Regions from separate parts of the Micromonospora sp. NPDC049274 genome, predicted to be linked through region 2. Evidence: riboswitches for the same ligand, from Rfam matches in the RefSeq annotation. Region 2 holds a riboswitch; the other holds the start of a gene.
The links. Region 2 has a riboswitch for S-adenosylmethionine ahead of thrC (threonine synthase). Riboswitches for the same ligand answer to the same signal wherever they lie in the genome.
Positions count from the first base shown of each region.

Region 1: another riboswitch for S-adenosylmethionine. It lies ahead of AB0K10_RS28620 (putative leader peptide); the one in region 2 lies ahead of thrC (threonine synthase).

Region 1 is NZ_JBFAQS010000020.1:71,406-79,368, forward strand. It holds gene AB0K10_RS28590 (BTAD domain-containing putative transcriptional regulator) at 1-806, shown strand, start outside; gene AB0K10_RS28595 (Na+/H+ antiporter) at 877-2,499, shown strand; gene AB0K10_RS28600 (hypothetical protein) at 2,644-3,942, shown strand; gene AB0K10_RS28605 (amino acid ABC transporter ATP-binding protein) at 3,952-4,698, opposite strand; gene AB0K10_RS28610 (amino acid ABC transporter permease) at 4,695-5,474, opposite strand; gene AB0K10_RS28615 (ABC transporter substrate-binding protein) at 5,514-6,389, opposite strand; gene AB0K10_RS28620 (putative leader peptide) at 6,558-6,668, opposite strand; SAM riboswitch class IV at 6,703-6,814, opposite strand; gene AB0K10_RS28625 (amino acid transporter) at 6,899-7,963, opposite strand, start outside.
Region 2 is NZ_JBFAQS010000008.1:248,866-256,828, reverse strand. It holds gene AB0K10_RS17855 (alpha/beta fold hydrolase) at 1-1,456, shown strand, start outside; gene AB0K10_RS17850 (ABC transporter permease subunit) at 1,456-2,352, shown strand; gene AB0K10_RS17845 (DUF4232 domain-containing protein) at 2,342-2,947, opposite strand; gene AB0K10_RS17840 (DoxX family protein) at 3,482-3,931, shown strand; gene AB0K10_RS17835 (metalloregulator ArsR/SmtB family transcription factor) at 3,999-4,304, opposite strand; gene AB0K10_RS17830 (DMT family transporter) at 4,396-5,364, shown strand; SAM riboswitch class I at 5,432-5,567, shown strand; gene thrC (threonine synthase) at 5,576-6,862, shown strand; gene AB0K10_RS17820 (GNAT family N-acetyltransferase) at 7,105-7,963, shown strand, end outside.

The DNA.
Region 1 (7,963 bases), on a different contig from region 2:
TCGGGCTGGCCGCCGCGCGGGCCCGGATCGGCGTGGAGCTTGTCGACCTGGCCGCCGCGCGCCAGTTGGTGACCTTCGAGGTGCTGGGCCACCTCATCCTGGTGCAGTCGTGCTGCGCGCGAGCCGACCGGGCCGGCGCGGACGGGCACGCCCGCGCCGCCGACCGCCTCGCACAGCGGTACGAGTTACCGCTGGTGGGGGTCTTCACCGGCTGGTACGCCGCGCTGCGCCGGGCGTTGGACGGCGACCGGGAGGCGGCGGCGAGCGCGTACCGGGCAGCCGCGCAACGCCTCCCCGCCGACGCCATGCCGGGTCTGGCTCACGGACTGCTGCCGCTCGCGCTGCTCGGCCTGCGCCTGGCCGAAGCGGTCGACGATCGGCCGGCCCATGACGACCGGCCGATCCCCGGGCCGGACGACGAGGACTGGGCGAGCCTGGACTGGGGGCCGTACGAGCCGTGGGTCCGACCGCTGCTGCTCGCCGCGGACGGCCACCGCGACGACGCCCGAGCGGCGCTGCGGATCCTCCCGGACGGGCCGCGCGACCTGCTGCGGGAGGTGCGACTGTGCCTCACCGCGCGGACCGCCCTCGCCGTCGACGACAGGCCCACCATGCAGCGCGTTGCCGCCGCGCTCCGGCCGGCCGCCGCCGAACTGGCCGCCGGCAGCGGGGTGCTCAGCGTCGGCCCGGTGGCCGGGCACCTCGCCGACCTGGCCACCGCCCTGGGCCGCCACGAGGAAGCCGCCGCGCACCGCCGTACCGCCCGCCTGCTTACCGGGCGCGCCCGCGCCGACGACCCGACCTGAGCCCACTCGGGGCCTCCCGTGCCGGGCGACTTGCCGGTTCCCCTGGAACCGGCAACCGGGGTGCGGTCAGATGGAACCACCGCCGTCCGTCGTCGGCCGGGGATCGAGGGGGTACGCCGTGGAGGTGCTCGTCCTGATCGTGGTGCTGGGCGTCACCGTCCTGGTCGGCACCACCCTCGGCGGTCGGTACCGGGTCGCGCCGCCGGTGCTGCTCATCGGGTTCGGGGTGCTGCTCGGGCTGGTGCCGCCGCTGTCCGAGGTGACCCTGGAGCCGGACCTGGTGCTGCTGATCTTCCTGCCCGCGATCCTCTACCGGGAGAGCCTCACCATCAGCCTGCGCGAGATCCGGGCCAACCTGCCGGTGATCGGGCTCCTCGCCGTGGTGCTCGTGGTGCTCACCATGGTGACGGTGTCGCTGACCGCGCAGGCGTTCGGCGTGAACCCGGCTGCCGCCTGGGTGCTCGGCGCGGTCCTCGCGCCGACCGACGCCGCCGCGGTCACCGGCCTGGCCAAGCGCCTGCCTCGGAAGCTGCTCACCACCCTGCACGCGGAGAGTCTGATCAACGACGGCAGCGCTCTGGTGATCTTCGCGGTGGCCGTGGGTCTGCTCACCCACAGCGACAAGCCGGGGCTGCTGGGCATCGGTGAGGAGTTCGTCGGCGCCAGCATCGGTGGAATCGTCGCCGGGCTACTGGTGGGCGCCGTCGTGGTGCTCATCCGCAAGCGGCTCGACGACCCGCTGCGGGAGGGGGCGCTGAGCGTGCTGACGCCGTTCGCCGCGTTCCTGCTCGCCGACTCGGTGCACGCCAGCGGTGTGCTGGCCGTCGTGGTCGCCGGCCTGGTGCTGGCCTACGCCGGTCCACGGGTGATCCGCGCCCGGTCCCGGGTGCTGGCGTACGCGTTCTGGGACCTGTCCACGTTCCTGATCAACGGTGGGCTGTTCGTGCTGCTCGGCACGCAGATCCCTCGGGCGGTGAAGGGCATCGCCAGCACCTCGCCGGGCCGGGCCCTGGCGATCGTGCTGGTGGTCACCCCGGTCGTCGTCGCCACCCGGCTGCTGTTCGTCTACCTGACGGCGGAGTCGGCGAAGCTGCTGCGTCGCCGGATGCTGGACCAGGACCCGTCGGCGTCCGACTGGCGGGTGGGGACCGTGGCCGGCTGGTCCGGTTTCCGGGGTGCCGTGTCGCTCGCCGCCGCGCTGGCCGTGCCGACGATGACGACCGCCGGCACGCCGGTGACCGAACGCGATCTGATCATCTTTGTCGCCGCCCTGGTGATCGTCCTGATCATGCTGGTGCAGGGCACCACCCTGCCGCTGGTGGTGCGCTGGGCGGGGCTGACCGGTGACCCGGAACGTGTCGACGAGGCCCGGCAGGCCCGGCTGCGCGCCACCCAGGCCGGCCTGGACGCGCTCCCCCGCGTCGCCGCCGAGGTCGGCGTCGAGGGGGAGACGGTCCGTCGGCTGCGGGCCGAGTACCAGCGGCACCTGGAGGACTTCAACGAGAGCGGTGGGCGTACCGCCGAGGAACGCCGGCTGGACCGCCGACTGCGCCTCGGCGTCCTCGCCCACAAGCGGCGGGAGCTGACCCGGCTGCGCGACAACCGGGAGATCGACGACCTGGTGCTCCAGGAGCTCCAGGCCGCCCTGGACAACGAGGAGATCCGGCTGCTGGGGCGGGGACCGAACGAGTGACCGCCCCCCGTGACCGGCCCGGTCGCGCCTGACGGATTGGTGACACCGCCGCACGCCGTACGGGACGTTCGGCCACGTCATCGGCGGGTACGGTGAGAGGCGGTTCGGCGTCTGTCGATGTGTTCGGTTCGCGAGGGGGTGCCCATGGCCACCGGAGCGAGCGAGGCCGAGCCCCGGGTGGTGACCGAGGGCGAGTTCCTCGACGAGCTGGTCGCGGTCACCAGGGAGCGCACCGCCACCGAGTTCCTCTACCTGATGGCATCCGACGACGCGGTCGTCGGTGTCCAGTGGGAGCAGCCTGGCGTGGACCATCGCCGCCACTACCGGGTGCGCGACGCCTGCCCGCACTGCGTCGTCCTCGCGGGGGTGCTGGCGTTGGCGCCGATGCTGCCGCTGGACGTGCTGCGCGCCGGGCGCGCCCGACCGCAGTACGAGACGGTGCTGCGGACCGGCCGGCTGCCCCACCTGGCGTTCGCGCGGCCGGCCGGTCCGCCCGGCGCGAGCTGGCTGGGGGACTGTCACGCGGTCGACGGTGACCCGCACTCCGCCGCCGACTGTCCCCGCCACGCTGTGCCCCCGCCCACCGGCGACCCGCTGGAGCTGCGCCTCGGGGCGCTGCCCCGGGCCGTCCGTGAGTTGTACCCGCACGACGGCGCCGCGACCGCCGACCTCCAGCAGCGGCTGCGGATCGCCCAGGACTGGCGGGCCGACGCGCAGGCGGTGGCGAGCGGCATCCGCGAGGCGGCGGCGACCTGGGCGTTCCTGCGCAAGTCGTGCGTGCTGGGCGTGCCGGTGCCCGGCGTCAACGGTCTCGTGCTCACCCTGCCGCCGGGCCGGGCCCCGGACGACAGGCCCCTGGCCGAGCTGCACGCCGCAGCGGTCCGCGCCGCGCCCCACGGTGCTGGCCCGCTGCCCTACCAGGAGCGGGCCTGCCTGCTGCCCGAGCCGGCCTCGGGAACGCACCGCATGCCGACGTACGCCGGCGCGGTGGACCTGACCGCCGCGGCGCCGGTGCGTACGCTGCGCCTGCCGACGCCCCGCCGGCCGCTGAGCACCACCGGTCGGGGGGTGCTGCTGCTCTACGAGGCCCGGCACGCCATGGGCCGGCACGTGGCGAGCGCGCCGGTGCGTGACAGCGCCTACTGGGATTCCGAGGCGGCCTTGAACGTCTTCGAGTTCACCCTGCTGGAACGGGTCGCCGGGCGGCACTACCAGGAGGCGGTGGCCGCCTACGTCCAGGCGCTGCGCCGCGAGGGCGGCCTGCTCGCCCGCCCGCACAAGGTGCTCGACAGGCGCCGGCGCAAGGCGCTGTCGCTGGCGTTCGGCGGGCTGGACGACGAGGAGCTGCACCTGTGGGCGTCGGTCGCGTACCGGAACGCCATCCTGGAACTGCTCGGCGACCTGAAGGCGTTCGCCGGGCACCTGCGCCGCCAGGCGGGCTGAGCGTCCGTCTCAGAGCACCTGGGCGAGGAAGCGGCGGAGCCGGGGATGCTCGGCCCCCTCGAAGATCCGGTCCGGCGGGCCGGCCTCCAGCACCACACCCCGGTCCATGAAGGCGACGGTGTCGGCGACGTGCCGGGCGAAGCCCATCTCGTGGGTGACCACCACCATCGTCATGCCGGCAGTGGACAGGTCGGCCATCACCCCGAGCACCCCCTTGACGAGCTCCGGGTCGAGCGCCGAGGTGGCCTCGTCGAAGAGCATCACCTCGGGCCGCAACGCCAGCGCCCGGGCGATCGCCACCCGCTGCTGCTGACCACCGGAGAGCTGCGCCGGCCGGGCGTCGGCCTTGTTGGCGAGCCCCACCAGCTCCAACTGGGCGCGGGCGATCGCCGTCGCCTCGTCCTCGCCGAGCTTGCGCAGCCGACGCAGCGCCAGGGTGACGTTGCGCAGCACGCTCATGTGCGGAAAGAGGTTGAACTGCTGGAAGACCATGCCGACCCGCTGGCGCAGCGCGTCCGGGTCGTCGCGCAGGACGCTGCGTCCGTCCAGCAGCACGTCGCCTCGGTCGGGCTCGATGAGCCGGTTGAGCGTACGCAGCAGAGTGGACTTGCCCGACCCGGACGGCCCGATGACGCAGGCGGTCGCGCCGCGCGCCACGGTGAGATCGACGCCGCGCAGCACGCGGTTCGGCCCGAAGGCGAGGTGGACGTCGCGTGCCTGGAGGCTTACCGAGGTGGTGGTCGCGAGGGTGGTCATCCCCGATCTCCTTCCGGTGCGCCGGCCAGCGCCGGAGCGTCGTCGTCCTCGTCGTCGTCGGCAGAGGTGGCCGGCCGGCCATGGCGCAGCCGCCTGTCGATTGCGTTCACGACGTGCGTCAGCGGGACGGTCAACGCCAGGTAGAACAGTCCCGCCAGCAGCAACGCGGACTCGTTGCCGGTGGTGGCCGCGTAGTCCTGCCCGATACGGAACAGCTCCCGCTGGCTGGCCACCAGGCCGAGGAAGTAGACCAGGCTGGAGTCCTTGATCAGCGCGATGAGCTGGTTGACCCAGGCGGGCAGCACCCGCCGGACGCCCTGCGGGATGATCACCAGCCGCATCGCCTCGGCCCAGGAGAAGCCGAGGGCCCGCGCGCCCTCCAACTGGGCGGCCTCCACCGACTGGATGCCGGAGCGGAAGATCTCCCCGATGTACGCCGCCGCGATCAGCGACAGCGCGAGGATGCCCAGCGGGTACGGGTCCGGCCCCCAGACCCGCATGCCGAAGGGTGCCAGCCCGACGCCGATCAGCAGGATCGTCGCCGCGGCCGGCAGCCCTCGGAACACGTCGGTGTAGACGCGGGCCGGCCAGCGCAGCCACCGACTGCGGGAGATGCCGGCCACGGCCAGCAGCAGGCCGAACACCGTGCCGAGCAGGGCGGCGGAGACCGCCAGGATCAGCGTGTTGGGCAGCCCGACGGTAAGCATCTCGGGCAGCGCCTCGCGCATCGCGTCGGCGTCGAAGAAGGTCTCCCACAGGGTGCTCAACGGATCCATCGGTGGCCTCTCCTACCGCCCTGCTCGCTCGTCACCAGTTCAGGAAGCGGCCGACGCCGACGGCGCAGCCGACGCCGACGGCACAGCCGACGCCGACGGCGCCGACACCGTGCCGCTGCCCGGCCTGAAGTCCGCCGGGATCGGCCGGCCCGGGTAGTACTGGGCCTGCAACCGGCTCCAGGTGCCGTCGGCGATGACCTCGTCGAGGCCCTTGTTCAGCGCCTCGCGCAGCTTGTCGCTGCCCTTGGCCACGGCGTACGCGGTCGGCGCCGGGCTGAGCTGCTTGGCCGCCACGGTGATCTTGCCGTTGCTGTCGGCTGCCGACTTCTCGCCGATCTCCGCCGGGGCGATCCACGCGTCGGCGGTGCCCGCCTTGAGCTGGTTGATCGCGCCGTTGTAGTCCGGCACCCGCACCGGGTCGAGCTGCTTGCCGGTGGCGTAGTCGTCCTGGACGGTGCCCTGCACCACCACGACGCGCTTGCCGGCGAGCTGGTCGAACCCGGTGATCGGCGAACCCGCCGGCACGTCCAGCCCGAAGTAGCCGAAGTCGTACCCGTTGCCGAAGTCGACCGTCTTCTTGCGCGCCTCGGTGATGGTGATCGAGGAGCTGCCCACATCGAACTTGTGGTTGTTGACCTGGGAGAGCAGCGCGGAGAAGTCGGTGCCGACGAATTCGACAGTGAGGCCGAGCTTGCCGGCGACCGCGGTCAGCAGGTCGTTGTCGAAGCCGGTGAACTTGCCATCCTTGAGGTACACGTTCGGCGGGGCGTCGGTGAGCGTGCCGGCGCGCAGCACACCGGCCTGCGCCAGGCCGTACGGGTTGCCGGCGGTGTCGGTCGAGGCGTCGTCACCGCAGGCGGTCAGCGCGGTGGTGGCCAGGACGGCGGCCGCGCCCAGGGCAACGAAGCGGCTCAAGCCAGAAGAAAATCGCACGGGTGTCTCCAAAAGGGTGCGTCGACCCGGTCGATCATGAAGTTGTTGCCCCGACACGCCGGTCGGGCGGGCAACAACTTCATGATCGACAGCGGGGTGGGTGGGCGCGGTGCGCCCGGGGAGGGGAGGGAGGGGGAGGGTGCTAGCGCGTCAGGCGGCGGTACACGCCGCGCTGCACATTCGCATCAGGTCCACGTGCCGTCGCCGGGTCAGGGTCGGCGTGAGCCGACCGGCCGGTGGGGTGGGGCTGAGGATGCGCATACGGTCTCCCGGGTCTGGTGCTGACCTGGGTGCCAGGCCACGCTTGCGCCGACGACGTGCCGGTGCCTGGTCTTCACCCGGGGCACCCCACCGCGGAGGAGGGTTGCCGGCCAGCGAGCCGGGGCTTCGCGCTGGCACTCATGACCTGCGCCGAGGCTAGCAGCTCCGACCGGTGGACCGTCCAGCCGTTATGACCACGCTCACCGTCGGGCGACGGTTCGACCCGCAGGTCAACCGGCGTGCACGTGCGGTCGGCGGCGCGGGTCCGGTTCCTGCCGGCGCAGGATCTCCCGGGTGACCGAGGCGATCGCGCCCTGCCCGAACGCCAGGTAGCGAAGGATGTTGCGACCCGGGCCACCCTCGCTCCACTCGAAGTAGATGTGCGGGCGTCGCCGGCTCCGTTCGCGGATCTCCAGCAGCAGGGCGGCGAGCGCGGTGGGCACCGAGGAGCCGGTCAGGCTGAGCACCGGGTAACTGTCGTGCGCCACACTGCCGCGCACCAGCAGGTCGGTCTCGAAGTCCGACGGGTCGGTGATGTGAACCTCGACGAAGATGACGTCGCCGTCGTCGGGGAAGTCGTTGTCCGCCATGGTCTGGGCCAGCTTGGCGCGGTACTCGGCCGGATCGCGGCGCTGCGGCTCGTGTGCGATGAGGCGGATCCGACGGGTGGCGCGTTCGTCGATCATCCGGGCGGCGACCGGATCCAGCTCGACGTGGTCGACCCGCAGCTCGTAGGCCCGCATGATCCGGGACAGCACGGACACCAGGATCATCCCGCCGATGAAACAGGCGGCGATCTTGACGCCGTCGGGGCGTTCCACGACGTTCGCCACTGTGGTGTAGACGAAGATCAGCGCGATGGCGCCGAACGCCCACGTCCGCCCCCGCTGCCGCCGTCGCCGCGCCGCGAGGGTCACGGCCGTCGCCGCCGAGGTGATCAACACCAGAACCCCTGTGGCGTACGCGCCGCCCTGCGCGTCCACGCTCGCCGAGAAGACCACGGTGATCAGGAATGCCACCGCGGTGAAGACCAGCACCAGCGGCCGGACCGCCCGCGCCCAGGCAGGCGCCATGCCGTAGCGCGGCAGATACCGGGGTACGAGGTTGAGCAACCCGGCCATCGCCGACGCCCCCGCGAACCACAGGATCGCGATCGTGGACAGGTCGTAGACGGTGCCGAACACACCGCCGAGGTGCTGGTGCGCCAGGTAGGCCAGCGCCCGGCCGTTCGCCGGACCGCCGGGCTCGAACGCCTCGGGCGGGATCAGCACGGTGGTGGTCACGCTGCTGGTGAT
Region 2 (7,963 bases):
CGGTGACGTGCCCGGCCAGCACGCACGCTTCGAGTCGGCGCCGCTTACCGAGGCGGTCGACGTGGCGGGAGCGCCCACGGTGGCCGTCCGGGCCGCCTCGCCGACCGGGGAGGCGGTGCTCTTCGTCAAGCTCTACGACGTCGACCCCGACGGTACGGCGACGCTCCCGAACGGGCTGGTGGCCCCCATTCGGCTCACCGGCCTGCCGAAACAGGTCCAGGACGCCCGCCCGGTCACCGTGACGCTGCCCGGGATCGTCCGCCGGGTCGAGGCCGGGCACCGGCTGCGACTGGTGATCGCCAGCTCCGACCAGGCGTACACCACCCCGGCCGCGCCCACCGTCTACACGGTGGCAGCGGACGGCGCGGTCAGCCTGCCCACAGTCGCCGGCGAGCCGATCCCCACCGCGGCGACGATCTGGCGCTGGGTGCTGGCCGGCCTGCTGGCCGCCATCGTGATCGGGCTCGTCGTGGTCGTCGCCGTGGTCCGCCGCCGGCACCGACGCCAGGACCGCTCCGTGCATCAGGAGTACGCGGACACCCCGTTGGCCGTGCGCGCGCTGCGCAAGGAGTACGCGGACGGCTTCGTCGCCGTGTCGAACGTGGACTTCGAGGTGCACCCGGGTCAGGTGGTGGGTCTGCTCGGGCCGAACGGCGCCGGCAAGACCACCACCCTGCGGGTGCTGATGGGGCTGACCCAGCCGACCGCCGGGGAGATCTACGTGTTCGGCCGACGGCTGGTGCCCGGCTCGCCGGTGCTGTCCCGGATCGGGGCGCTGGTGGAGGGGCCCGGATTCCTGCCGCACCTGTCGGGTCTGGACAACCTGAAGGCGTACTGGCGGGCCACCGGCCGGCCCTGGGAGGACGCGCACTTCGACGCGGCCCTGGAGATCGCCGGGCTGGGCGACTCGGTGCACCGAAAGATCAAGAACTACAGCCACGGCATGCGTCAGCGGCTCGCCATCGCCCAGGCCATGCTGGGCCTTCCCGAGCTGCTGGTGCTGGACGAGCCGACCGACGGGCTCGACCCGCCGCAGATCGCCGAGATGCGCCGCGTCCTCCAGCGCTACGCCACCGATGGTCGGGCGGTGCTGGTCTCCAGCCATTTGCTGGCCGAGGTCGAGCAGACCTGCACGCACGCCGTGGTCGTGAACAAGGGCCGGATCGTGGCGTCCGGGCCGGTGCAGGAGATCGTGGGCGAGTCGCCGAGCGTGCTGTTCGACGTCTCCGACCCGGTGGCGGCGCGGGCGGTACTGGACCGGCTGCACGGCGTACGCGTGCTGCCGGAGAGCGACGGGCAGCTCGTGGTGGACACCAACGGCACCGCCCGCAGCGAAGTGGTGGCCGAGCTGGTGCGCGCCGGCATCGGCGTGGACCGGGTGGTGCCCCGGCGACGCCTGGAGGACGCGTTCCTCGCCCTGGTGGGCGACAACTCACGGGGAAGCGGTGACAGGTGATGGTTGGATCTCCCGTCGAGGCACCGGTGGGCGTCACCGACCCGGCCGGTGCGGCCCGGGGCTACCGGCCCTCGGCCACCATGCCCTTCGCGGCGGAGTTCCGCCGGCAGGCGTCCCGGCGGCGGACCCAGCTCGCACTCGGGTTCATGGTGCTGCTGCCGCTGATCATCCTGGTCGCCTTCCAGTTCAACTCCGGCGGTGACGACGACAACGGCAACAACGAGTTCGCCAGCCTGGTCGACCTGGCCACCTCTGGAGGGCTCAACTTCACCCTCTTCTCCATCTTCGTGTCGGCGTCGTTCCTGCTGGTGGTCGTCGTCGCGCTGTTCTGCGGCGACACGGTGGCCAGCGAGGCGAGCTGGGGCAGCCTGCGCTACCTGCTTGCCGTTCCGGTGCCCCGGGCCCGCCTGCTGACGGTGAAGCTGGTGGTCGCGCTCGCGTACTCGGGTCTGGCCCTGCTGCTGTTGGCCGGCACCGCCCTGCTGGCCGGCACCCTGCGCTACGGCTGGTCGCCGCTACGCAGCACCGTCGCCGCCGAGCTGGAGCCGGGCGAGGGGCTGCTCCGGCTGCTGGCCGTGCTCGGCTACCTGGCGGTCGTACTCCTGGTGGTGGCCGGTCTTGCGTTCCTGCTGTCGGTGACGACGGACGCCGCACTGGGCGCGGTCGGCGGAGCGGTCCTGCTCTGGATCCTGTCCAGCATCCTGGACCAGATCACCGCCCTGGGCGCGCTGCGCGACTTCCTGCCGACCCACTTCAGCACCGCCTGGCTGGGACTGCTGTCCACGCCGGTGCAGACCGACGATGTCGTCCGGGGCTGCATCTCGGCGATCAGCTACGCCACGCTGTTCTGGGGATTGGCGTTCTGGCGGTTCACCCGCAAGGACATCACGTCGTAGCCGCCCTCCAGGCGCTGACGCCGATCCGGCCGGTGTTGCCCACGTCGACGGGCCCATCCGGGTCGATCTCCTGGGCCGGCTGCCCGGCGGCGGGCGCGACAGTCAGGTACGCCCCGGCGGTGGCCACCACTTCGGAATCGGTGACCAGGTTGCGCCACAGGACGGTGGCGACGGCCCGCTCGCCCCTCTGTAGCGTCACCGGCTTCGGCGGCTGGTCGAAGCCCGACGTGATCTCCTTTGCACCGTTGACCACACTCAGGATGATCGGCTTGCGCTGCTCGTCCAGGACCCACAGCACGGGGTAGCCGTTGAGCTGGTAGGGGCGCCCACCGCAGTTGATCAGTTCCACGCCGAGGGCGCGCAGGCCCATCGCCGCGTCCCCTCCGGTGGACCGGATCCGTACGCCGGAGGCCGGGCAGTTGGCCAGCGGGTCGACGCTCGCCGACGGGGTCGCGGTCGCGCGCGGGGGCGGCGGCGGGCCCGGGGGGTCCCCGCCCTGGTTGCGATGATGATCGTCGATGGTGCAGGCGCTGAGCAGGAGAGCCGCCGCGACCGCCGCGCAGGCCCGTCGCCGTGCTGCCGTCTGGGTGATCATGCGCTGATCCTCGCCCACGAGAGCGTCCCCCGCCGCCCGCCCCCCCGCACGCGCCGTCCGTCCGGCCCGTGCGGGTCGCCCTCGCGTGCGGCCGGCGCGCCGTCCGTCCGGCCCTCGCGCGTTGCCCGCGTGCCACCCGCGCAGCCCCGTGCAGCGAAGCGCGTCCCGCACGTGTACCGCTGTTCGAAGCCTGTAGAGCTGCCCCACATCCGGGGCGGCGTCACCGCTGCCCCATTCGCGGGGCAGCTCGACAGGCTGTACAGACAGCTCGACAGGCTGCGCGGCCTGCATGGCAGGGGCAGTGCGTTCAGGTCGGGGGCGGTCCCTCGGCGAGGTCGGCTGGCGCCCCGCTCGGGGCCTGCGGGCACGGAGGTGCAGCTCGCGTGGCGCTGTCCACTCTGGCGGGCGCGCACCGCCGAGCACGGGTCCCGAAATATTTCGGTCGGGGATTTTCCCACTGGCAAGGAATTTATTATCCTGGATACATTCGTGCCTCACCATTGAAGACATCTATCCCCTTCGATGGAGGTCTCCATGAACGTCTCTCGGCTCGGCGGGCCGACCCTGTCCCTGTTCCGCATCGTGACCGGCCTGCTGTTCATGCTCCACGGCCTGTCCTCGGTCTTCGGGTTGTTCGGCGGCAACCCGATGACCGGCGCGGCCATACCCTTCGGCTCCTGGCCGGGCTGGTGGGCCGCGCTGATCCAACTGGTCTGCGGCGCGCTGGTGCTGGCCGGGCTCTTCACCCGGCCCGCCGCGCTCCTCGCCTCCGGCTCGATGGCGTACGCCTATTTCGTGGTCCACCAGCCCGAGGACCTGCTTCCGCTGCACAACGGCGGTGAGCTGTCGGCGCTCTTCTGCTGGTCGTTCCTGCTGGTCGCGGCACTCGGCTCGGGCCCCTGGGCGCTCGACGCGCTGTTCGCCCGGCGTCGCGCCGACGCTCCGCCGGCGGCGGTGGCCGAGCCCAGTCCCGTCTCTGCCTGACCGCCCCGTACCGCGCGCCGCCGGAGCCTCGACGAGGCGGCTTCGGCGGCGCGCCCGCGTGGCGGCGTCAGGCTGGAGGGCGCGGGGTGAGGACCGCGTCCAGCAGGCCCGGATACCGCTTGTCGACCTCGTCGCGGCGGAGTCGGACCAGCCTGCTGGTGCCGGCGGCCCGGGTGCGGGTCAGGCCCGCCTCGCGCAGCACCTTGAGGTGGTGACTGCGGGTCGCCTTGGAGACGCCGAAGTCGAAGCTGCCGCAGGCGGCCTCGCCGCCCTCGGCGAGCGCCCGCACGATCTGCAGCCGCACGTCGTCGGCGAGTGCGGCCAACACGGCGGTGACCGGTACGGCGGTCAGGTCGGGTTCGTGCGGCTCCATGTGACCAGTCTAACCCTTGTTCGACAACTATCGAACAACACCCTATGGTCGGTGTCGTTGGTTCGAAGATACTCGAACATTGGAGCTGACGATGCGATCCCGCGCCGCCGCCTATCCGCTGCTCGCCGTGCTCGCCTGGGGCGCGATGTTCCCGATCCTGGCCAGCGCGCTGAGCCGGGTCGACCCGCTCAACCTGACCACCGCCCGCTACCTGCTCGCCGCCGTCATCCTGGTCGCCATCCTGCTGCTCCGCGAAGGCTCGGCCGCGCTGCGGCTCGGCGGGCGGGGGGTGGAGGTCGTGGTGCTCGGCGTCGTCGGCTTCGCCGGCTTCAACCTGCTCACGAACCTGGCGCTCGAACACGCCGCCCCGCAGCAGATCTCCCTCTTCGTGGCCACCACGCCGGTCGTCACCCAGCTGGTCCGGTGGGCCCGGGACGGCGTACGACCGAAGCCGCTCCTGCTGGCCCTCTCCCTGGTGGCGCTCCTCGGCGTCGGCCTGGTGATCACCCGCGGGAGCCTGGCCGGGCTCGGCCAGTTCGGTCTCGGCGGGCTCATGATGATCGGCGCGGTGCTCGGTTGGGGCATCTACACCCACGGCGCCAGCCGGTTCGGCGCCTGGTCGCCGCTGCGCTTCACCACGCTCACCGCGCTCGCCGGCACGGCCGCCATGCTGGCCGCGAGCATCGGCGCCGACGCCTTCGGGTGGCAGCACGCGCCGGCCGCCGCCGACCTCGTGGCGGTCACCCCGCAGCTGGCGTACGCCGTGATCGTCGCCGCCGTCGTCGCGGTGCTGGCCTGGAACACGGGTGTGCAGCGGCTGGGCGCTGCCAACGCCGCCCTGTTCATGAACCTGGTCCCGGTCACCACGTTCGTCGTGCAGATCGCCCGGGGTTACCGGCCGGAGGCGATCGAGCTGGTCGGCGCCGCGATCACCATCGCCGCTCTGGTCGCCGCGAATCTCGCCACCAGGGCGCGGACCCGGTCGTCGTCCCTGCCGCAGTCCAGCGCGGTCACCGACCCGGCCGCGGTGGTCGACCCGGTGGCGGTGGCCGCCCGCTGACCCACTCCCTGGGATACCAGGTGGAGGCCACCGGCAACGTTGCCTAGACTCGACGACACAACTGCATACCTCATCCAGAGGGGCTGAGGGATACGGCCCGACGACGCCCCGGCAACCACCCCGCGCGCTCATCGCTGAGCGACAGGCGGGGCAGGTGCCAATTCCGTCCCCGCCGCACCGTGCGATGCGGGGAAAGATGAGAGGACTCGACATGACGTCGACGCTCGCCGCCTCCGGGATCGACACCTCCGCCAGCCCCGCCCGCGCCCTGGTCTGCCGCGCCTGTTCGGCGCGCTACCCGCTCGCCGCGCAGCACGCCTGTTACGAGTGTTTCGGCCCCCTCGAGGTGGACTACGACACCGCCGCCCTGGCCACGGTCACCCGGGAGCAGATCGAGGCCGGCCCGAACAACATCTGGCGGTACGCCGCGCTGCTGCCCGCCGGTCAGGACCCGGCCACCCGGGTCACCCTCGACCCGGGGCTGACCCCGCTGGTGGCGGCCCCGCACCTCGCCGCCGAGCTGGGCATCACCGCGCCGCTCTGGGTCAAGGACGACAGCGCCAACCCGACCCACTCGTTCAAGGACCGGGTCGTCTCGGTGGCGCTGACCGCCGCGAAGGCGCTCGGTTTCACGCGGTTCGCCTGCGCGTCCACCGGCAACCTGGCCAACTCGGTGGCCGCGCACGCCGCCCGCGCCGGCGTGCCCTCGGTCGTCTTCATCCCCAGCGACCTGGAGCAGGGCAAGGTCATCACCACCGCCGTCTACGGCGGCGAGCTGGTCGCCATCGACGGCTCGTACGACGACGTCAACCGGCTCTGCGGTGAGCTGGTGGAGACCGACGAATTCGAGGACACGGCGTTCGTCAACGTGAACGTCCGGCCGTACTACGCGGAGGGCTCCAAGACCCTCGGCTACGAGGTGGCCGAGCAGCTCGGCTGGCGCATCCCGGCCCAGGTGGTCATCCCGATGGCAAGCGGTGAGCTGCTCACCAAGATTGACAAGGCGTTCTCCGAGCTGGTCGAAATCGGCCTGGTCGAGGCGCCGGCCGGCGGCTGGAAGGTCTTCGGCGCCCAGTCGGCCGGCTGTAACCCGATCGCCACCGCGCTGCACGCCGACACCGACACGATCATCCCGGTCAAGCCCACAGGCATCGCCAAGTCGCTCAACATCGGCGACCCGGCCGCCGGCCTCTACGCCCTGGAGGCGGTCCGCCGCACCGGCGGTTGGATGGAGTACGCCGACGACGACGAGATCCGCGCCGGCATCCGTCAGCTCGCCCGCACCACAGGCGTCTTCGCCGAGACGGCGGGCGGGGTGACCGCAGCGGTGCTGCGCAAGCTCGTCGAGTCGGGTCGGCTCGATCCCACTGCGGAGACGGTCGTCTTCAACACCGGCGAGGGTCTGAAGACCATCGACGCGGTGGCCGGTCAGGTCGGCCCGACCCACCACATCAAGCCCAGCCTGCGCGCCGCGCGGGATGCCGGCCTCCTCGGCTGACCCGCGAGTCGTCCGGTAACTGGGTTTTCGCTGTGAGTGTGGAAAACCCGCCGCTCTGGACTTGACGGCAGGAACCGGACGGCGCAAGATGCTCCGTGCGGGAGGGCATTTCGCCGGAGACTTTTGAAGTTCTTGCGACCCAACGCCGGAGGCGTTGTGCGAGTGTCCCTCCCGACCACGTCCGATGGGGCCAGCGATTAATTCGCTGGCCCCATCGCTTTTCCGGCTGTCAGGCTCCCGGCATGAGCATCACGATCACGTCCTTCGACGGCACCGACCGGGTCGCGGTCGACGAGGCGTACCGGGTCGGGGTGGCGGCCAGCGAGGTCGACCTTCCGGACCTTCCGCCCTTCTGCCGGCGGCGCTTCGACGCGCAGTTCCACACGCCGGCCCCCGGCACCCGATCGCTCTGGGCGCTGGCCCGGCTGGACGGGGTGCCGGCCGGCTACCTCCAGCTCGACCTCCCGCAGCTCGACAACCCCGAGAACGCCACCGCCGAGCTGACGGTGCATCCCGAGCTGCGGCGGCGGGGCGTCGGCCGGGCACTGCACGAGTACGGCGTGCGCCTGCTGCGTGAGCACGGCCGCAAGCGGGTGGTTGCGGTGACCGTCTCCGCGCTGCCCGACGGGCCGGCCCGATCGGTGGCGGGCGACGCCTTCGCCGCCTCGACCGGCGCCCAGCCCGCACTCGCCGAGGTGCGACGCCGGCTGGAGATCGCCGACATCGACCGCGTCGCGCTGCGGGCGGCCCTGGCCGAGGCCCAGCCGCGGGCCGAGGGCTACCGGTCGGTCTGCTGGCAGGGGAACACCCCGCAGGAGTACGTGGCGGACGTCGCCTACCTGGACGGCCGGCTGATGATGGACGCGCCTCTGGGTGACGTGCAGTGGGAGCCGGAGCAGGTGGACGCCGAACGCATCCGGGGCAACGAGCGGGCGTTGGACGCGAAGGGCCGGCGGCGCTACCACCTCGGGATGCTCCACGAGGAGTCCGGCCGGTTGGTGGCCTGGACGCTGCTCGATGTGGGCGCCTCCGCCGACTGGCACGCGTACCAGCAGATCACCCTCGTCGACCCGGCCCACCGTGGGCACCGGCTCGGCCTGA